Regions from separate parts of the Saccharopolyspora sp. MMCC62 genome, predicted to be linked through region 2. Evidence: riboswitches for the same ligand, from Rfam matches in the RefSeq annotation. Region 2 holds a riboswitch; each other region holds the start of a gene.
The links. A riboswitch is a leader RNA that binds a small molecule or an ion and turns the genes downstream of it on or off. The one in region 2 is predicted to bind thiamine pyrophosphate.
Positions count from the first base shown of each region.

Region 1: linked by a shared signal. The riboswitch ahead of AC29IT_RS22675 (thiamine ABC transporter substrate-binding protein) and the one ahead of thiD (bifunctional hydroxymethylpyrimidine kinase/phosphomethylpyrimidine kinase) in region 2 are both predicted to bind thiamine pyrophosphate.
Region 3: linked by a shared signal. The riboswitch ahead of thiO (glycine oxidase ThiO) and the one ahead of thiD (bifunctional hydroxymethylpyrimidine kinase/phosphomethylpyrimidine kinase) in region 2 are both predicted to bind thiamine pyrophosphate.

Region 1 is NZ_JBYKCM010000010.1:113,574-120,310, forward strand. It holds gene AC29IT_RS22660 (ABC transporter permease) at 1-499, shown strand, start outside; gene AC29IT_RS22665 (ABC transporter ATP-binding protein) at 591-1,628, opposite strand; gene AC29IT_RS22670 (ABC transporter permease) at 1,628-3,226, opposite strand; gene AC29IT_RS22675 (thiamine ABC transporter substrate-binding protein) at 3,223-4,269, opposite strand; TPP riboswitch at 4,316-4,426, opposite strand; gene AC29IT_RS22680 (4a-hydroxytetrahydrobiopterin dehydratase) at 4,496-4,789, shown strand; gene AC29IT_RS22685 (FAD-dependent oxidoreductase) at 4,859-5,824, opposite strand; gene AC29IT_RS22690 (DUF6157 family protein) at 6,266-6,697, shown strand.
Region 2 is NZ_JBYKCM010000005.1:401,932-408,668, forward strand. It holds gene AC29IT_RS15160 (hypothetical protein) at 1-525, shown strand, start outside; gene AC29IT_RS15165 (hypothetical protein) at 540-944, shown strand; gene AC29IT_RS15170 (polysaccharide pyruvyl transferase family protein) at 1,268-2,401, shown strand; gene AC29IT_RS15175 (hypothetical protein) at 2,427-2,603, opposite strand; gene AC29IT_RS15180 (TenA family protein) at 2,890-3,603, opposite strand; gene thiD (bifunctional hydroxymethylpyrimidine kinase/phosphomethylpyrimidine kinase) at 3,623-4,411, opposite strand; TPP riboswitch at 4,612-4,707, opposite strand; gene AC29IT_RS15190 (lipoyl domain-containing protein) at 4,740-4,970, opposite strand; gene AC29IT_RS15195 (hypothetical protein) at 5,292-5,573, shown strand; gene AC29IT_RS15200 (hypothetical protein) at 5,649-6,380, shown strand; gene AC29IT_RS15205 (hypothetical protein) at 6,429-6,737, opposite strand, start outside.
Region 3 is NZ_JBYKCM010000004.1:274,839-281,575, reverse strand. It holds gene AC29IT_RS11765 (FUSC family protein) at 1-1,212, shown strand, start outside; gene thiG (thiazole synthase) at 1,280-2,041, opposite strand; gene thiS (sulfur carrier protein ThiS) at 2,043-2,243, opposite strand; gene thiO (glycine oxidase ThiO) at 2,231-3,346, opposite strand; TPP riboswitch at 3,336-3,441, opposite strand; gene thiE (thiamine phosphate synthase) at 3,505-4,179, shown strand; gene AC29IT_RS11740 (S1 family peptidase) at 4,272-5,393, opposite strand; gene AC29IT_RS11735 (hypothetical protein) at 5,567-6,586, opposite strand.

The sequences.
Region 1 (6,737 bases), on a different contig from region 2:
GATCAGCCGGGTCCGGCTGGTGGGCGTCAAGGCGGCCGGCGTGCTGCTGATGGTGCTGCTGTCCGTGCTCGTGCTGGCGGTCAGCGGCCTGCTCACCGGTTTGATCATCGTCGGCGGTGACGGCCTGGTGACCTTGTCCGGGACGACGCTGTCGCTCGGCGCGGCGCTGGGGCGCATCGCGCTGGCGGTGCTGTGGTGCGCGGCGCAGATGGCGGCGGTCGGCGCGGTGGCACTGGCGCTGTCCTCGCTGACCGAGCACCCGCTGGTGGTGATGACCGGGACGATGGCGGCGCTGATCGTGTTCGGCGTGCTGGGCACCGTGCCGTCGCTGGAGTGGATGCGCCCGCTGCTGATCACCACCGACTGGTCGGCCGTGATCGACGTGCTGCGGGATCCGATCTTCACGGACACCTTGTCCACGGGCCTGCTGCGCGCCGGTTGCTACCTGGTGATCGGGCTCTCGGCGACAGTGCTGCGCATGGTCACCCGGGACGTCTGATCGAGGTCCGGTGCGGTGGGCTTCCGCGGTCCTGGAACCACCGCACCGGAGCCGGACGGCTCGCGAACGGCGGCGGACGAACCGGGCGAGGTCAGTCACCGCCGACGAGCGCGACCCCGTCCGGGTCGAGGCGCAGCCGGACCTCGTCGCCGACCGCGGGAGCATCGGCGATGTGCGCGACGGCCTCCACCTGCCCGAGCTCCGGCACGGTGACGGCGAGCCGGACGTGGTCGTGCCGGTGCACCCGCTCGCGCACCGCGCCGAGCGGTCCTGCCGGTGCGGGATCGCCGGGCCGGATGCGCCGGGCGCGCACTCCGGCGGCCCGCAGTCCGAGCCGTGCCGCCCCGTCCTTCGCGGTCACGTCGACGGCGCCGAGCGCGCAGGTCGCCACGCCGTCGCGGACCTCCGCGGGCAGGAAGGTGGTGCAGCCGAGGAACGCGGCCACCTCCTCGTCCGCGGGATGCCGCCACAGCAGGTCGGGAGTGTCGGCCTGCAAGATCGTGCCGCGGGCCATGACGGCGACCCGGTCGGCGAGGGTGAACGCCTCGTCGTGGTCGTGCGTGACGACCAGCGCGGTCGACTCGCCGCGGCCGAGCAGTGCGGCCAGGTCCACCGCGAGCCGCTCGCGCAGCATCCGGTCCAGCGCGGAGAGCGGTTCGTCCAGCAGCAGGAGCTCCGGATCGGCGGCCAGCGCCCGAGCCAGCGCGACCCGCTGCGCCTCGCCCCCGGACAGGTCGGTGACCCGCCGGTCCTCGTACCCGGCCAGCCCGACGAGTTCGAGCAGCTCGGCGACGCGCGCCGCCCGGGCCGCGCCGCCGACGCCGCGCATCCGCGGGCCGAACGCCACGTTGCCCGCCACGTTCCGGTGCGGGAACAGCTGCCCGTCCTGGAAGACCAGCCCGAACCGGCGGTGGTGCACCGGCACGGCGGCGAGGTCGCGCCCGTTCCAGCGCACGGAGCCCGCCGTGGGGCGCTCGAGCCCGGCGACGGCCCGCAGCAGCGTGGACTTCCCGCAGCCGGACGGGCCGAGCAGCGCCAGCACCTCGCCGTCCAGCACCGAGAGCCGCACGTCGCGCACCGCCGTGGTGTCGCCGAAGCGGACGGTGAGCCCTTGCACTTCCAGCCCCATCAGAAGTCCTCCACGGCGTCGGTCCCCACCCGCAGCCGTTCGATGAGCACCACGCCCAGCACGGTGACGATCATCAGCAGCGCGCAGGCGGCGTAGGCGAGTTGCGAGTTGAGTTCGCCCGGCCTGCCGAGCAGCCGGGCGATGGCCACCGGCAGCGTCGGCGCATCGGGCCGGGCGAGGAAGCTGGTGGCGCCGAATTCCCCGAGCGCGACGACGAATCCGAAACCAGCGGCGGCCAGCACCGAGCGCACCGCGAGCGGGAAGTCGATCTCGCGGCGTACCCGCCACGGTCCGGCACCCAGCGTCGCCGCGGCCTGCCGCAGCCGGTCGTCGATGGCCCGCAGCACCGGCAGCACGGTGCGGATCACCAGCGGCGTCACCACCAGCGCCTGCGCGAACGGCACCAGCAGCGGTGAGGTGCGCAGGTCCCCGGGCAGCGAGCCGAGCGTGATCAGGTAGCCGAAGCCGACGGTCACCGCGGACACCCCCAGCGGCAGCATCAGCGCGAGGTCGAGGCTCTCGGCGACGAACCGCCGCCGCACGGCGACGAGCACGAACGAGGCGAGCAGTCCGAGCAGCAGTGCCATCCAGGTGGCGTCCACCGCGGTGCGCACCGAGTTCAGCGCGGCTTCGAGCCCGGTGACCTCCAAGGTTCCGGGCTGCCCGCTGCCCAGCAGCGCGCGGTATCCCGCGAGCCCCCACCCGTCCCGGGTGGACACCGACCGCACCAGCAGCGTGGCGATCGGCGCGAGCAGCGCGCACAGCACGGCACCGGCTAGCCCGACGATCCACCACTCCGCGCCCTGCGGCGGCCGGGCGGTGGTCGCGGGCGCGCGCAGCCGCAGCGCGGTCTCCCGGCGGCGGCGCGCGAGGGTGGCCACGAGCAGCGCGGCGACGACGGCGACCAGCTGGAGCAGGGACAGCGCCGCGGCACCGGGCAGGTCCAGCAGTTGCACGGTGCGCAGGTAGATCTCGGTCTCCAAGGTGCGCAGCCGTCCCCCGCCGAGCACCAGCACCACTCCGAAGCTGGTGGCGCTGAACAGGAACACGACGGCCGCCGCCGACCCGATCGCGGGCAGCAGCGCGGGCAGCGTCACCGAGCTGAAGGTGCGCAGTCGTCCGGCGCCGAGCGAGCGCGCGGCGTCCTCCATCCGCCGGTCCAGGTGGCTCCACAGCCCGCTGATGGTGCGGGCGACGACGGCGACGTTGAAGAACGCGTTGGCCAGCACGATCGGCAGCACTCCCCCGTCGGCGCCGAACAGCGCCCGGAACGCCATGCCCACGACGATCGTCGGCAGCACGAACGGCACGGTCACCGCGACCCGCAGCAGTCCCTTGCCGGGTACGACGAGCCGGGCGAGCACGTACGCGAGCGGCAGTCCGCAGAGCAGCGCGACGGCGGTGGACGCGGCGGCCTGGCCGAGGGTGAAGCCGACGAGGCGCCAGGTGGACGGCTCGGCCAGCACCGCTCCGACGTCGCCGCGCACGCCGAGCCCGATGATCGCCGCGACCGGCCAGGCGAAGAACACCCCGAGGAAGCCGAGGACGAGCACCGCGGCCAGCGCCACCGGCACCCGGCGCCGGAGTTCGCCGGTCATCCCCGGACCAGCGTCCGCCACTGCTCGACCCACCGGTCCCGGTTGTTCTCCACTTCGTCGGCGGGCAGTTCCCTGGGCCGCGGCGGCAGCGGAGCGCTCGCCGTCCACCCCTTCGGCAGCGCGACCCCGTCGAGCGCGGGGTACACGTACATCTGGTCGGCGACCTGGCCTTGGAATTCGGGCGAGAGCAGGAAGTCCACGACTTCTCGCGCCGCCTGCGGGTCCGCGGCGCCGGTGAGCACGCCCGCGTATTCGACCTGCCGGTAGCAGGTATCGAGCAGCGCCTTGGTGCGCGGCGTGCCGCTGTCGTCGACCTCGGCGGCGGGTGAGGACGCGTAGGACAGCACGATGGGCCGCGGTCCCTGCCCGGTGGATCCGGAGAAGTCCTGGTTGTAGGCCTCTTCCCAGCCGGAGGAGAGCCGCACGCCGTTGGCGTCGAGGGCGCGCCAGTAGTCCTGCCAGCCGGGTTCGCCGAAGGCGTCGATGGTGCCGAGCAGGAACGCCAGCCCCGGGGAGGACGTCGTCGGGTCCGGCATCGAGGTGAGGTTCCGGTACCGCGGGTCGGTGAGGTCCTGCAGCGTCGCCGGTTCCGGCAGCCGGTGCGCGGCGAACCAGGCGGGGTCGATGTTGATGCACACGTCGGCGACGTCGATGGCGGTGAGCCGGTCCTGCCCACCCTGGGCGTAGCGCTGGGGTCCGCGGTCGGCCGCGGCGGGCCGGTAGGGGGCGAACACGTCGGAGCGCAGCGCGCGGGAGGCGAAGGTGGAGTCGACGCCGTAGGCGACGTCGCCGAGCGGGGCGGCCTGGGACAGCGCCAGCTTGTTGGTCAGCTCTCCGGCGTCGCCGCTGTTGCGGACTTCCAGGTGGATGCCGCTGCGCTTCTCGAAGTCGGCGAGCAGCGCGGGGTCGGCGACGAACGAGTCGTGCGCGACGAGGGTGACGGTGCGCGCCGCGGTGTCCTCGCCGGAGCTCCCGATGAGCGAACATCCGGTGGTGAGCGCGGCTGCGGCGAGTGCCGCGGCCCAGCGCAGTAAGGGGTTCAACGGTCCTCCCGAGTAGCACACCGGTCTCGGCCACGCGTGCGAACTCGAGCTGATCGCGACACCTCCCTGCGCCGGCATGATCCGGTTCAGGTGCGGACGGTCGAGGGGATTCGCCCCTCCTCTCAGCCCAGCGCGCTGGACTCCCGTGGCGACGGCAGTCTACGTGCCACCACCGGGCCGGGGGTCGACGGTCGCGTTCCGGCCGTCCGACGACCACCATGTGGGCATGACCGAACTGCTGAACGACACCCAGGTCGCCGAGTCGCTGTCCCGCCTGCCGGAGTGGGCCCAGGACGGCACCACGATCGTGCGGAGCGTGGAGTTCGCGAGCTTCCCGCAGGCCATCCAGGCCGTGAACCGGGTCGCGGAGATCGCGGAGAGCGAGAACCACCACCCGGATCTGGACATCCGGTGGCGCACCGTCGTGTTCGCCCTCTCGACGCATTCGGCGGGTGGTCTCACCGCGAAGGACTTCACGCTGGCCGAGGAGATCGACGGGGTGGTCGACGCACTGGCCTGAGCCGCGCCGACCTGAGCCGCGGGCTGCCGTTGCGCGGGGAGCCGGCTCCGCCGCTGCCGCCCCGCCCGGTCAGCGCGTCGGGTGGAGGACGAGCGCGGCGGCTTCGGCGGCGCAGCCCCAGGACAGCGAGACGCCGCAGCCGGAGTGCCCGTAGTCGTGCACGACGGTGGCGCCGCCGAACCGCTCCACTTCGAGGCGGACGGCGTCGCGGCCGGGGCGGAGTCCGACGGTGGCGCCAAGCACTTCGGCCCCGGCGAGCAGCGGTTCGACGTCCGCGCAGCGGCGCAGCACGGCGGCGCCGTCCTCGCGGTCGGGCGTGCGGGACCAGTCCTGCTCGCGCGCGACGCCGCCGAGCACGACGTGGTCGCCGTGCGGCACGTACGAGGTGAACTCGGGGCCTGCGCCGACTTCCACGAAGTACTCGGTGATGCCGGGGTTGCGCACGATGACGTGCTGTCCGCGCACCGGGCGCACCCCGGGGTCGCCGACGAGTTCGTGCGCGCCGACGCCGGTGCAGTTGACGATGCGGTCGGCTTCGCCCGCGGCGTCGGCCAGCGAGGACACCGGGCTGATCAGCAGTTCGCCGCCCGCGGCGAGGAGCCTGCCGGTGAGGTGGTCGAGGTAGCGCGGCATGTCGATCAACGGGAGCGTCGCCCGGTAGCCGCTGCGGAATCCGGTGGGCAGCTCGTCGGCGGTGCAGGGGCGCAGGTCGGGCAGCAGCAGCGCTTCGGGCGGCAGCTGGTCGCCGAGGTCGACGCGCGCGGCCATCCGCCCGGTGGCGAGGTGCACCCCGCTGTCCGGGTCGGCCACGAGCTCGACCAGCCGGTGGTAGGTGTCGGCGACCCACTTGCGCACCCGAGCGGCGGGTTGCAGCAGTGCCGGACCCCAGATCGCGCCGGCGACGGCGGAGGTGGTGTCGGCGGGTGGTTCGTCGGTGCGGACGCGCACCGGCACGCCGGATTCGGCGAGGACCACGGCGGTGCTGAGCCCGATCACCCCGGATCCGATGACCAGAACGGTCCCGTTGGCGGCCATTTCGGCACGCTAGCAGCGTTCCCCGTCGCGCACGGCCTGCTCGGGGCGGGGTTCGCGGGCGCTCGGCGCGGCCCTAGTCCTCGACGATGGTGATCGTTCCGGTGCCGCCGCAGTTGCTGCACCCCTTGCCGTTGCAGTCTCCGCAGATCAGGGTGATGTGCTGCATGCGCACAACGTAAATCGCCTGGTCACGGCGTGCGACTCCGTTGCTCCGGGGTGCGTCGCCGACGGTTCGCGGCGGGCCGCGCTGCGCTACCGGCCCCGCCCGCCTTTCACCCGGACGTGCCCGAGCGGAGGGGGCGGCGGGTCGGAGAATCGCGTTCGCCCGGTGTTCGTCATCGATCGGGGGTCAGCCGATCGCGGTCCGAGGCGAGGAGGACCGGATTCGAGGAGCGGCCGCTTCCCCATCCGACGTCGGTCCCCCGGCGTACCGTTCCGGCCATGGAACGGGTCGATCGCACGAACACGTTCATCGAGGTGGCCGAGGACTGCCCGGTCACCACCGCGACGGTGCCCCCGCTGAACGCCGAGGCGCCGTCGGTCGCCGCGCGCACCTACCGGCTGATCGCCGAGCACCCGTACGAGTTCACGTCCGGCGACGTCATCTTCACCGTCTTCGCGGACCGGGCCGCCATCCCGGACGAGGAGCGGGCGGACGCCCGCCGGGAGTTCTTCGCGCGGAGCAGGGCCTGCCTGCGTTCCTCGCCGCTGGGCAAGCGCTACGGCTGGGGCATCCACGCCGACGCCCGCGGCCGCCTGGCCCTGTACGCCGTGGACGGCCCGGAGTACGCGGAGTTCACCTCCGGCCGGCGCACCGGAGAGTCGGGCGAACCGATCACCCGCACCAAGGCGCTGCGCAGCACCCGGGCCTGACCTCCCCGACCCGACCGGCCCGCGCCCTCGGCGAGCGGGC
Region 2 (6,737 bases):
GTCGACGAGCTCGACGTCCGGCAACGCGAGATCCGCCGGGAGCACGAGCAGAGCCTCGCCGACATCCGGGAGCGCGAGCGCGCCATGCGCCACGCCATCCGGGACGAGTACAAGTCGGTCGTCACGACCGCGCAGGAGGAAGCCGACGCACTGCTCGCCCGCACCCGCTGGGAGTGCGGCAGGCGCGACGCCGAGACCGAGCAGCTGCGGCTCGACGTCCTGCAGGACCTGCACACCAAGCAGGCCCGGATGGAGGAACTGCGCACCGCGGTCATGTCCTCCCTGGAGAACGTCGGCAGGCTCGTCGGCGCCTCCAGCAACGAGATCGCCGCGCAGGAGATCGACAACGTCATCGACGCCGAACTCGTCGGCGAACCGGCGCACCACGTGTGGCTGCCGGAGCCGCGCGGGGACACCCAGAGCTACCTGATCCCGCTCGAGTCCCCCTTCAACGGTGGTGCCGCACCCGCGGAACCCGCCGAGACCGCCGAAGCCGAACCGACCGAAGCCGTCCAGCGGAACTGATTCGGAGCGAGTACGTGGAGCTAGTCGTCTTGTCCTTCGCCGGCGGCGCGGTGGTCGCCGCCCTGCTCTTCTGGCCGCTGCTGCGCCGGGCCCGCACGCACGCGGACGGGCCGCCCACCGGCAAGCACGCGCTGCGCGCCCCGCGGGCCACCGCCCCGGCGGCCGCCGCCGGGACCACGGCCACCGCGCGGCCCGCCACCGGCGAGGCCGACGCCGAACCGCACCCCATCCCCCGCCAGGAGACGGCCGCGGACCGCGCCACGGAACCCGTCCCCGACGAGCCCGCCACCGGCAACGAGCTCGGCGTCACCGTCTCGACGCTGCCGACGGCGCTGTTCCACGAGCACTACGAGGCGAAGTTCCGCCGCACCCGCGACCGCATCGACCGGCTCCGCGACCAGCTCCACGAGCAGAACTGACCGCACGCCCCACGGCGGCCACCACCCCGGGGGATAACCCAGGCGGTGGGCCCCGGGCCGGTGGGGGCCCCCCCGGGTGGGGGCCCCCCCCGCCCCGCGCCCCCCCCCCCCCCGGGGCCCCCCCCGCGGGGTTTCACCCCCGGGGGGGGCCCCCCCGTTCCTGTTGCGCGCGCACCGGGTTGCGGCCGACCGGAGCAGCGCGCCGCCGCCGAACGCGCCCCCGCGCGGCCGCCGCGGATGCCTCCGAGCGGGACCCACCGCACCGTGTTGTTAGGTTCGGCGCCTACCGCGCCCAGCCGCGAACCCGAACGGTGGAGAACCCAGTGTCGAGTCCCGCAACGCCCCCCACGCTGTACCTGGTCGCCACGACCGGGAATCCGAACTACGGCGACGAGCTGATCGCCGCGACCTGGCTGAAGTACCTCGCCCAGGTCGCCCCGGACAGCGAGGTGTGGCTCGACTGCCCCAACCCCGGCCCCAGCGAAGTACTGCTCGGCCACCTGCACCCGCACGTCCGGTTCACCGACACGCTGTGGCGGCTGTGCTGGTCGGCGCCCTCCGACGAACCGTGGGAGGTGGCGTCGTTCGTGCAGCACGCCATGATCAACCCGGGGCTGGCGCCGCACTGGCTGGCGGGCATCGAGCTCGCCGCGCGCGCCGACCTGGTGCACATCATCGGCGGCGGGTTCATCAACTCCATCTGGCCGCGGCACTACGGGCTGCTGGCGGGCGCGGTCGCCGCGGTGCGCCGCTCCGGCGGGCGCGCCGTGATGACCGGGCAGGGCCTGTGGCCGACACCGGAGGAGGCGCGCCCGCTGGTGCGCAACCTCGCCTCGCAGTTCGAGCTGATCGACGTGCGCGACGAACCGTCCGCCGAACTGCTCGACTCCGCGGGCCAGCTCACCGCCACCGGCGACGACATGTTCTTCGGCATCGCCCCCGAGCTGTACCGCACCGACGACCTGCGCGACGTGATGATCTGCCTGCAGTCGGACCTGCTGGACGTCACGGTGCCCGCGCTGGCCGGGTTCCTGCTCGACACGCTGCGCGCCTGGGACGTGCGGCCCGAGCAGGTCGGCGTCATCGAAGGCATCCCGCGGGTGGACCGCGAGGTGTTCGCCCTCGTCGAGCACGACCTGCCCGGCGCCCGCTTCTACCCGTTCTCCGAGATCATGGACCACGGGCTGCCCGCGGCCGCCGGCCAGCGCTGGCTGTCGACCCGGTTCCACATGCACCTGATGGCCGCGGCGGCCGGGGCGCACGGCGTCGCCGTGTCGATCAACTCCGGGTACTACACGAACAAGCACCGCTCGCTGATCCAGCGCGGCTCCGGCTGGGGCCTCAGCGAAGGCCTCCAGGTGCCGCCGCAGCCGCAGGAGGGCGGCTACGAGCGGTCGACGCTGGACGCGCTGCAGGAGGCCAAGTCGAAGCTCGCCTGGTCCATCTACGGGGACTGAACCGCCGAGCCGGGCGGCGACGCGATCAGGCCGCCGCCTGCCCGGTCTCGCAGGTGCCCTCGGCGCGGGGCCGCAGCACGTGGATGTCCGCGGACGATGTCTCAGGCTCCGTCTCCGCCTGGGCGGACTCGGCGTCCGCCCGGCGGTCGGCGATGTAGAAGGGGGCTGCGGCCAGCACCGGCACCAGCATCCCCGCCAGCATGATCAGAATTGAAGTCCCCGTACTCAAGGCCACCGAACCCCGCGCGGTGGGAGGCGGACCCCCCACGACCGAACACGCCGAACGAACGTGTCGTTGGCCTCATCGTCGTGGCTGAGGGTGTTCGTTAGCACGGCCCGAAAGTGCTCCTGATCACGCTGCTCGCGAGCGCCCCCACCACCGCTGACCACCCGCGGCACCGCCCCCGTCGCGCGCGGGCGGCCGTTGCGGAGGGTGATCGGATCGGGCGGCCCGCCGACGTGCGAAAACCGTGCCGCCGCAACGACTTTCACCGCGGGATCCACCGCGCCGTCGGCCACTGCTCGAGCCGCCAGGCGCCGTCCCAGAACATCCACTCGTACTCGCTCGCCCGGGTGAACGCGGCCAGCATCCGCTCCCGCACCGGTTCGTCGGCGGCGGCCGCCGCCCGGTCGGTGAGCTCGCGGGCCGCCAGCACCGCCTCGGCGAACTCCTCGTCGGCGTAGGTCTCGATCCACCGGCGGTACGGGTGCGCCGACGCGTCGCCGACGGCGGCGAGGATCTCGCTGCCCACGTGCTGGTACACCCAGAAGCACGGCAGCACCGCCGCCAGCAGCACCGGGTACGGGTCCACCAGCGCGCTCGCCCGCAGGAACGAGGTGTAGGCGGTGCACGACGGCGAGGTGACCACGCCCGCCAGATCGTCCGCGGACAGCCCGAAATCCTCGACGTAGCCCGCGTGCAACCGGCGTTCCTCCACCAGCGCACCCCGCGCGGCCCCCGCCAGGAACGCCGCGTCCGCCGGATCATCGGACCGGGTCGCGGCCGCGGACAGCGCCTGCGCGAACGCGATCAGGTAGCGGGCGTCCTGCACGATGTAGAACGCGAACCGCTCCCGGTCGAGGGTGCCGTCGGCGAGCGCCGCGTTGAACGGGTGCGCCACCACGGCCCGTTGCAGCTCGGCGGTGCGTTCCCAGGCCCTGGCGCAGAAACCGCCCGCGGGCGGATCGGGCAACCTGCTCATGATCTCCGCTCCTCCGATCTCACCACCAGCGGTGGAAGTGGTGCACGGGCCCGTGCCCGCGCCCCACGTCGAGGCGCTCCGCGGCCCGCAGCGCCTCGGTCAGGTACTCCTTGCCGTCGCGCACCGCGCTCGCCCAGTCCGGCCTGCGGGGGCGCAGCGCCGCGATGGCCGCCGACAGCGTGCAGCCGGTGCCGTGGTCGTTCGTGGTGTCGATCCGCTCGCTGCGCAGCCAACGCACCTCCCCGTCGCCGCGGAACAGGTCGGCGCTCGCCGGTTCCGCGCGCAGGTGCCCGCCCTTGAGCAGCACCTGCTTGGCACCCAGGTCCGCGAGCCGCTCGGCCTGCGCGGCCATCCCGGCCGAGCCGGTGATCTCCGGTTCGCCCAGCAGGTCCGCCGCCTCCGGCAGGTTCGGCGTGATCAGGTCGACCCGCGGCAGCAGCTCGTCCCGCAGCACCGCCACCGCGTCGTCGGCGAGCAGCCGGTGCCCGCTCTTGGCGACCATCACCGGATCCAGCACCACGTGCGGCGGGGCGTAGCGGTCCAGCACGGCGACCACCGCGCGGATCACCTCGGCGTTCGCCAGCATCCCGATCTTCACCGCGTCCACCCGCACGTCGTCGAGCAGCGTCGCCAGCTGGGCGGTGACGAACTCCGGCGGCACCTCGCGGACCTCCGCGACACCGGTGGTGGTCTGCGCGACCAGCGCGGTCACCACGGACATGCCGTAGGCGCCGTTCGCGGAGAAGGCCTTCAGATCGGCCTGGATCCCGGCCCCACCGCTGGGGTCGGTGCCCGCGATGGTCAGCACGTTCGGGATCCGCCCGGAGCCGGACCGGGCGGCACGAGTGGTCTGGGCGGCACGAGTGGTCTGGGCGGCACGAGTGGTCTGGGCGGCAGGGCCGGTCTGGGCGGCAGAGCCGGTCTGGGCAGCAGAGCCGGTCTGGGCAGCAGAGCCGGTCTGGGCAGCAGAGCCGGTCTGGGCAGCAGAGCCGGTCTGGGCAGCACGAGTGGTCACGTCGGTGACGTCCCTCCGCTAGCACGAACTAGGTCAGGTTCGACGGGTCTGCTCTCAGCCCGGTAGCCCGGGCACCCCGCGTCACTGGCCCCAACCTAGCAACGGGCGTCAACCCGGCGGTTCACTCGACGAGGCCGATGATCGCGCCCGCGGTGAACCGCTCCCCCGCCCTGCCCTGCCGCCACAGCGTCCCGCTCGCCGGGGCGCGCACCGTGCGCGGCGTTCCACCGGTCAGCACTTCGGCGACCGGGGCGCCGCTGCGGACCCGGGCGCCGTCCCGGACCAGCCAGCGGGTGAGCGAACCGGGTTCCTGCGGGTCCTCGGGCGGACGTGGGAAGTGCAGGTCCGTCACGGCCGCGCCTCCCCTCCCGCTCGACTCGTCCGCGGACGACGAGCGCGGAGATCGGCGATCAGCATGATCGGTGATCCTTCTCACCACAAGCAGATCTCGGGCTCGGTCCGCTGGGTCGAGCGGCGCAGCAGCACGTCAGCGGCGGGGTCAGACCGCTGGGCCGAACAGTCGCCCTCACACGATCGGAGCAGCGCAGCCGACGCCGGCCGCCGCTACGCGAATGCAACGTGCCGGCTGATCGTTCCGTCTAGAGTTCGAGATCCGGCCAGTGGACCGAAGCCGGACGAACTGCGCCCGCGGGTCGTCCTGACAGGTATGGGGGTGGGACGGCACATGTTCCCCGATCAAGAGCACGTGTGGTGGATCGTCGGAGCGGGCAAGCGCCTCCGGCACGCGATCACGGTGCGCCCGGGCGCCAGACCCGCCGGGGATCCGGTGCAGACCCTCTGCGACACGACGATCAAGCTCCCGCACGAGACCTGGCCGGCCACCAAGGAACCGTCGAGCCGCCGCATCACGGAGCGTTGCGCGGAGTGCGAGCGGGCCGTGGACGAACAGCTGGAACGTGACGGCGATCTCGTCGTCACCACCTGGGACGCGTAGGCGCGAGGGAAGTCACACCGCCGACAGCTGATCGCCTAGTGAGGCGACCCTGCGTGGCGGATTAAAGTTGACGCAATGGACACCACTGCCGACGCCCCTCAGTCCGCCCGCTCCCGCCGCTCCACCCGGCCGGATCCGGCGGAGGTCTGGGCTCCGCTGGCCGGTCTCGCCGACGCCGCAGCGCAGGGCGGGACGTCCGGAGCCGTCGCCATCACCCGCGGGTTCGACCGCAACAGCAGGCTGCGCGCCAAGGCGCTGCGCGATCTGCTGGAGGAGCGCGGGGTCGCGGCCATCGAGATCACCCCGGCCGTGGGCAGCGAGCGGCTGCTCGCCGACAGCGAGATCACCTCGGTGGTGAACCTGATCGGCGCCGGTTCCTGGCAGCCGTACCGGCTGGCCGCGAAGCTGCGCGCCCCGCTGCTGGCCGTGCGCGGCGACGAGGCGGGCGGGCCGGAGTCGCGGGACGTCATCGGCGTCACCGCGTCCGAGGACCGGCGCGACGTCGCCCTCTCGCACGTCGCGGTGCGCCCGGAGACCGAGGGCCAGGGCAGCCTGATCGTCACCGCCGACGGCGAGCCGGTCTCGGTGCCGGGTGGTTCCGCAGCGATCACGCTGCACGAGCAGCGGCTCGAGGTCCGGCTCGCGGGCCCGGACTTCGCCGAGCAGACCTTCGCCGCCACCGAAGTTCAGGTGGAGACCGCGGACGCGCCGCACCGGCTGGTGCGGGACGAGCTGCCGATCGCCGACTTCGAGGGTGCGCTGACGTTCACCGCCGAGCCGGGCGCGCTGACGGTCCGCCCGGTCTGACCCGTTCCCCCGCGCGGCCCCGCTCGACCGGGGCCGCGGGGAACCCGTTCACAGCACGCGGTTCAGCAGCGCGACCAGCGCCGCGAGCACCACGCCCACCAGCGCCAGCGTGAGCGGGGCGAGCGTGCCGGGGTTCAGCGCGTTGAACAGCGTCCAGCAGAGCACGAGCAGCGCCACCAGGCCCAGCAGCCCGATCATCGCGGCCATCAGCGGCCGGTGCCGCGGCAGCGCGCGCAGGTTACCGCGGGCGACCGGCGTCATCCGCTGGTACGTGATCCACACCGGCAGCGCCACGAGCGCCACGACGAGGACGCCGAACAGCGAGTCGGCCCGGCTCGGGCCGTGACCGAGACCGAG
Region 3 (6,737 bases), on a different contig from region 2:
CGCGCGGTGCGCTCCCGCGCCTGCACCGGGCTGCCCGCGATGGCCCGCGTCGACCCGGCGCAGGCCGTCGTCGCCGCGGGCGGCAGGCAGGACCTGCCGGAAGCGGTGCGCGGCATGAACGAAGGACTCGACCGCATCCGCGGCGCCGTCGTGCAGCGCACCGAGGTCGCCGCCAGCCCGCCCGCGCCCGGCGGCCGCCGCCAGCGCGCCATCGGCGGCATCAGGGCGCACCTGTCGCTGCGGTCCTCGCTGTTCCGGCACGCGCTGCGCTGCACGCTCGCCGTCGCCGTCGGCATGGTGATCGTGCTGCTGCTGGACGACCCGTCCGCGTCCACGCTGCTGCTGGCGCTGTACGTGGTGCTCGCCCCCGCCGCGCGGGACAGCATGAACGGCGCGCTGGAGCGCACCGGCGGCGCGGTGCTCGGCGTGGTGGTGCTGGCCGCGCTGATCACGCTGCTGCCCGGGGTGTACCTGCTGGTGCCGGTGGTCGTCGTCGGCATGCTGCTCGGCGTGGAACGGCTGCGCACCGACTACCAGGTGCTGCTGAGCTCGCTGATCGTGGTGACCGTGGTCGACCAGGCGATGCGGCTGGACCGGCCGCTCGCGAACATCGCGATCAGCTTCGCCTCCAACACGGCCGTCGGCGCGGCCATCGCGCTCGGCGTCGGCTACATCAGCTTCATCGTGCTGCCCAGCAGCATGGTGCCCGACGTGCGCGGGGCGATCCGGTCCACCGTGTGGTCGGTGTCCGAGCTGCTGCGCAGCGTGCGGGCCGCCGGGCAGGGCCACCAGGTCCGCGCCGCCATGCAGTCCGCGCACGTGCTGGCGCTGCGGCGGACCCAGGACCTGCTGGGCATGCCCGCGCTGCTGGACGAACCGGACTCGGACGAGGACCCGCAGACCACGCGGGCCGCAGCGATCGCGCTCGACGCGCTGCGCCAGGACGTGGCGACGCTGGCGTTCCGGCCCGAGGACGAGCTGGCGGTGGCGGTGCCCGCGCTCAAGGCGGTGGACCAGCTGCTCAGCGGGCGGAGCAACCCGAAGATCCCGGACATCCAGTCCGCCGGGGCACCCGAGACGGAACTGCTGGCCAGCTCGCTGGTGGAGAACGCGCTGCACGCCCGCGCGGCGATCGACCAGACCCTCGGCAACGAGCCGTGGAAGAGCTACACGATCAACTTCGTGCGGACCGAACGGCTCCGCATCCGCTGATCATCAGGTGCGCGGCCCGTTCGACCAGGCAGGTCGGGCGGGCCGTGTCACGTCGCGGCGGTTCGGTTCACCGCGCGAGGTCCGGGCTGGAGGCCCGCGCCCAGAAGCGCTGCGGGATGCGGCCCGCGCCGACCGCGAGGCGGCCCGCTTCGACCGCGGCGCGCATCGCGGCGGCCATCCGCTCCGGGTCCTGGGCCCGGGTGACGGCGCTGGCCAGCAGCACCGCGTCGCAGCCCAGCTCCATCGCCAGCGCCGCGTCCGACGCGGTGCCGATGCCCGCGTCGAGCACGACCGGCACCGACGCGCGGGACACGATCATCTCGATGTTGTGCGGATTCCGGATGCCCAGCCCGGTGCCGATCGGCGAACCCAGCGGCATCACCGCCGCGCAGCCCACGTCCTCCAGCCGGGTCGCCAGCACCGGGTCGTCGTTGGTGTACGCGAGCACCACGAAGCCCTCGTCGACGAGCTGCTCGGCCGCGTCCAGCAGCTCCACCGGATCCGGCAGCAGCGTGTCCTCGTCCGCCACCACCTCCAGCTTCACCCAGTTCGTCTCCAGCGCCTCCCTGGCGAGCTGCGCGGTGAGCACCGCCTCCGCCGCCGTGCGGCAGCCCGCGGTGTTCGGCAGCGCCTCGATGCCGAGCCGGTGCAGCAGGTCCAGCACACCCGTGCGGCCTCCGGCGTCGGCGCGGCGCATCGCCACCGTGGTCAGCTCGGTGCCGGACGCCAGCAGCGCCCGCTCCAGCACCGACAGGTTCGCCGCTCCCCCGGTCCCCGTGATCAGGCGGGAGCCGAACTCGCGGCCCGCGATCACCAGTGCGTCGTCCACGTCAGCCTCCCTGCACGGCGGTGAGCACTTCGACGGCCGCCCCGTCGCGGAGCTCCGTCGCCCGCCAGTTCGCCCTGGGCACCACGGTCCCGTCCACGGCGACCGCGACCCCGCGCTCGGGCACGCCGAACTCGGCGAGCACCGCCGCCAGCGTCGCGTCCGCCTGCACGGGCCGTTCCGCCCCGTTGATCACCACTTGCACGGTCGACCTCCTCCGTCGCCTGCGGGTACCGGTCCGGCGACCGGTGGTTCGCGGCCCGACAGCTCCGCCAGCACCGCGTCCGCGGTGATCGGCGCGAGCAGGAAACCGTTGCGGTGGTGCCCGGTCGCGGCCAGCACCCCCGGTTCCAGTTCGCCGATCACCGGCAGGTTGTCGTGCGTGCCGGGCCGCAGCCCGGCGACGGCTTCGAGCAGCTCGTACTCGGCGATGCCCGGCAGCAGCCGTTCCGCGTCGGCCAGCAGATCGCGGACGCCGCCCGCGGTGACGGCCTCGTCGAAGCCCGCGTCGTACTGGGTGGCGCCGACGACGAGCCCGCCGTCGTCGCGCGGCACCAGGTAGACCTGCCTGCCGTGCACCGGGCCGCGCACGGTCCGCGCCGGTGGGGGCAGCGCGCTGGGGCGCGCCCGCAGGCGCAGCACCTCGCCCTTGACCGGGCGGATCCGGCCGCGGAGCGCCGGGTGCAGGTCACCGGAGCGGGCACCCGCGGCGATCACCACGACGTCGCAGCGCAGCACCTCCGCATCCAGCTCCACCTCGCCCGGCCGCACCCGCCGCACCGCGCCGTCGCGGAACCGGGCGCCCGCCGCCTCCGCCGCGGCCCGCAGCGCGGCCAGCGCCAGCCGGTTGTCCACCGCCAGGTCTCCGGGCACTTCCAGGCCGCGCCGCACCGCGGGCCCCAGCGACGGTTCCAGCCGCCGCACCTCCCGGCCGCCGAGCCGGGTGACGGTGCGGCCCAGCGCGGCCAGGTGTTCGGCCAGCATGTCCAGCTCGGCGCGGTCCGCACCGTCCACGCCGACCACCAGCGTGCCCTCCCGGCGCAGCCCGGACGGCAGCCCGGACTCGCGGGCCAGGTCGGCGGCGAACGACGGCCAGCGGCGCAACGACTCGGACCCGAGCTCCAGCAGTTCCTCTTCGCCCGGCGCGGCTTCGGCGACCGGTGCGAGCATCCCGCCCGCGACCCACGACGCCCGCCGCGCCCCCGCGTCGACGACCTCCACGCGGTGTCCCGCGCGCGCGGCCGTCCACGCGACGGAGAGACCGATGATCCCGCCACCGACGACGGTGACGGCCGACTGCTGCTGCATCTGCGCTCCCTGCGCCGGCATGACCCGGATCAGGTTCGACGGTCGGGGCCTGCGCCCCCTCTCAGCCCGGATCCCGGGCTCCCGTGCCAACCACCACCACCGTACTCATCCGCCCGCGCGAGGTCAGCCGCCGCCCGGCCGCGGACTACCCTGGGGTCATGCCCGGATTGGACGGTGTCGGCATCCGCACGCGGCTCGCCGACGCACGGCTGTACCTCTGCACCGACGCGCGGGCGGAGCGGGGTGATCTGGCGGAGTTCGCCGACGCCGCGCTGTCCGGCGGCGTGGACATCATCCAGCTGCGGGACAAGGCTCCCGGCGGTGCTCCGCTGGAGGCGCGCCAGGAGCTCGCGGCGCTGGAGGTGCTCGCGGACGCGTGCGTGCGGCACGGCGCGCTGCTCGCGGTGAACGACCGCGCGGACGTGGCGCTGGCCGCGGAGGCCGACGTGCTGCACCTCGGCCAGGACGACCTGCCGGTGGCGACGGCCCGGCGCATCGTCGGCGACGAGGTGGTGGTGGGCCGCTCCACGCACGACGTGGTGCAGGCGGACGCGGCCGCGACCGAACCGGGCGTGGACTACTTCTGCACCGGGCCGGTGTGGATCACGCCGACGAAACCCGGCCGGGAGGCCGCGGGCATCCAGCTGGTCCGGCACGCCGCGGAGCACCGCGGGCACGGCAGGCCCTGGTTCGCGATCGGCGGCGTCGGCCACGACAACCTCGCCGAGGTCGTCGCGGCGGGCGCGGAGCGGATCGTGGTGGTCCGGGCCGTCACCGAGGCCGACGACCCGCGCGCCGCCGCCGAATCCCTCAAGGCCGGACTGCCCGCCTGACCCGGCGGGTCCCGGCACGACGAACGGGCTGCGTCTCGTGGGGCTGAGACGCAGCCCGTCCGGCTGCCATCACCCGGTGACCGGGCTCCCGATCAACCCGTGATCAGGGTCAGGCCGTAGGCGTCCAGGATCTCGTTGACCGGCTGGAAGTAGGTCGTGCCACCGCTGGTGCAGTCGCCGGACCCGCCGGAGGTCACGCCCTGGGCCTGGTCACCGGCCAGCCACGAGCCGCCGGAGTCGCCGGGCTCGGCGCACGCGTCGGTGCGGGTCAGCCCGGTGACGGTGCCCTCGGCGTAGTTCACCGTCTGGTTCTTGGCCTGGACGGTGCCGCAGTGCCAGCCGCTGGTGGAGCCGGAGCGGCAGATCGAGGCGCCCTCGGCGGCCTCGGTCGAACCGGCGACGCTGACGGTGCCGCCCGCGTAGTCGTTCACCAGGCCGCGCGGGGTCTCACCGGACGCGGTCTCCACGTAGGAGTAGTCGTCCCCGGGGAACGAGGAGCCCGCGAAGGTGCCGGACGGGGTGCTGGTGCTGTCGCCCTGGCTGCCGCAGTGCCCGGCGCTGACGAAGCCGCCCTCCACGGAGAAGCCCACGGAGCAGCGCGCGGAGTTCTCGATCGTGTAAGCGTTGCCGCCGATCACGTCGGCGAGGATGCGCGGTGCCTCCGCGGACTCGACGACGTGCACGGCCTGCGCGTCCACCCCGGTGGAGTGCACGAACTCGTTCGCGGCCGCACCGGCGCCCTCGGCGGCGGTGACCACGACCGAGTTGGCGGCCGAGTCCAGGTACCAGCCGGTGACGCCCTGCGGCGCCTGGCGGGTGTTGAGGCCGTCCACGACACCGGCGAGCTGCTTGGTGCTGTGCTCGACGACCTTCGGCTCGGCGCCCGCGGCGCGGATCTCGTCGGCCAGGTTCGCGTCGGTGGTGCCGACGACGAGCTTGCCGAGCCCGGCGTCGTAGCGCGAACCGCCGAACGAGTCGGCGAGCACGCCGCGCAGCGTCCGGTCCGCGGTGTTGGCGATGGCCTCGCTGTGCAGCCGGGCCTGCGCCTGGTCGGCGGTGAGGCCGAAGTCGCGCTGCATGGCTTCGAGCTGGGTGGCGGCCTTCGCCTGCGGCGCCGGGGCGACGGTGGCCGAGGCGGGCATGGTGAAGGCGGCGACGGTTCCGGCCGCCAGCACGATCGTCCCGGCCATTCTGGCCGCGAGCTTGCGCGTCATAGGTGGGTCTCCTACTCCTTGAGGTGGGGCTCAAAGATCCCTACGAGGAGCCAGTATTGGTGGGGACCACCACCCGGCACATCCACCTTTCGACGCATCGATGCGCAAAAATTCCCGGTTATCCGGCATTTCTGCCGAATAACCGGGAATCGTCACCATTCGCTGCTCTCCGGTCACGGAGCGTCCGGCTGCTCCTGCTGCGCTGATTCACCGCCCGCGGAACCGCGTTCTCCGGTGGTTCCGGATTCGGGCTGCCGCGCTCCGGTCGGTTCCGGGACCTCGGAGGCGCCGGTGTCCCCGGTGGGTTCGGTGGCCTCGCTCTGCCCGGTCTCGGTGGTCTCGGACGCGCCGGAGGTGGGTTCGCCGGAGGTGTCCTCCTGGGATTCGGAACCGGTCTCCTGCTCCGCCGAGCTGCTCGGTTCCGCGGTTTCCGACTCCTGCGGCACGGCGTCCCCGGTGTCGCGGTGCGCGGCGGGCGTGAAGACCTTGCTGATCGTGGTGCCGCCATCGCCGCCGGAGAGCGGCTTGCCGACGACGCCCTCGAAACCGGTGATCAGGAGCATGCCCAGACCGAAGATGAGGGCGCTGGTCGCGGCGACGACGCCCCAGCGGAGGCGGCGGCCGCGCGGCGGGGCGACGACCTCGGTGCCCGCTCCGGCGGTGGCCTCGGCGGCGGCGTCCTCGGCGGTGGAGTGCTCGGCGGTGGAGTGCTCGGTGGTGGGGCGCTCGGCCGCGGCGGTGGCGTCACCGGCGGTGGTCCCCCAGCTCAGCATCCGGGTCCGCGCCTCGGCGGGGTCGAGCCTGCGCGTCGCGTCGGGATCGCGGTCGACCTGCTCACCGCCCGGCCAGTGCATCCCGGGCAGCTGGATCTTGCGGGTGGCCTCGTCGGCGGGCGCCTGCGGGCGGAGCGCCGGAGCCGCGGTGCCGTTGACCGGCGTGGCGGCCACGTACTGCTCGACCCTGGTGGGCTTCTTGATCCCGGCGCGGGCGACGACGACGTTCGCCTTGTCCTTGGTGACCTCCAGCTTCTCCTTGGTGGTCTCCAGCGAACGCTGGTACAGGGCACCGCCGACGGTGATGACGACGCTGGTCAGACCTGCCCCGAAGACGGTTCCCGCGACCCCGAGGTACGACCCGAGGAACGCCGCGGTCACCGAGGCGAGCGCGCCTCCGGTGACCTGCGTGGCGGACAATTCGATCTTCTTCGATTTCTTTTCCGCGGGCTCATCGTCGTCGGTTCCGTTCGCCCCCCGTTCGGCATTCTCCTTCGCCACTGTGGCTCCTACTTGATCTGGTGCGCGCTCTCTCGAACCTGTCAACGGATGATCTCGCCACAATTCTCCC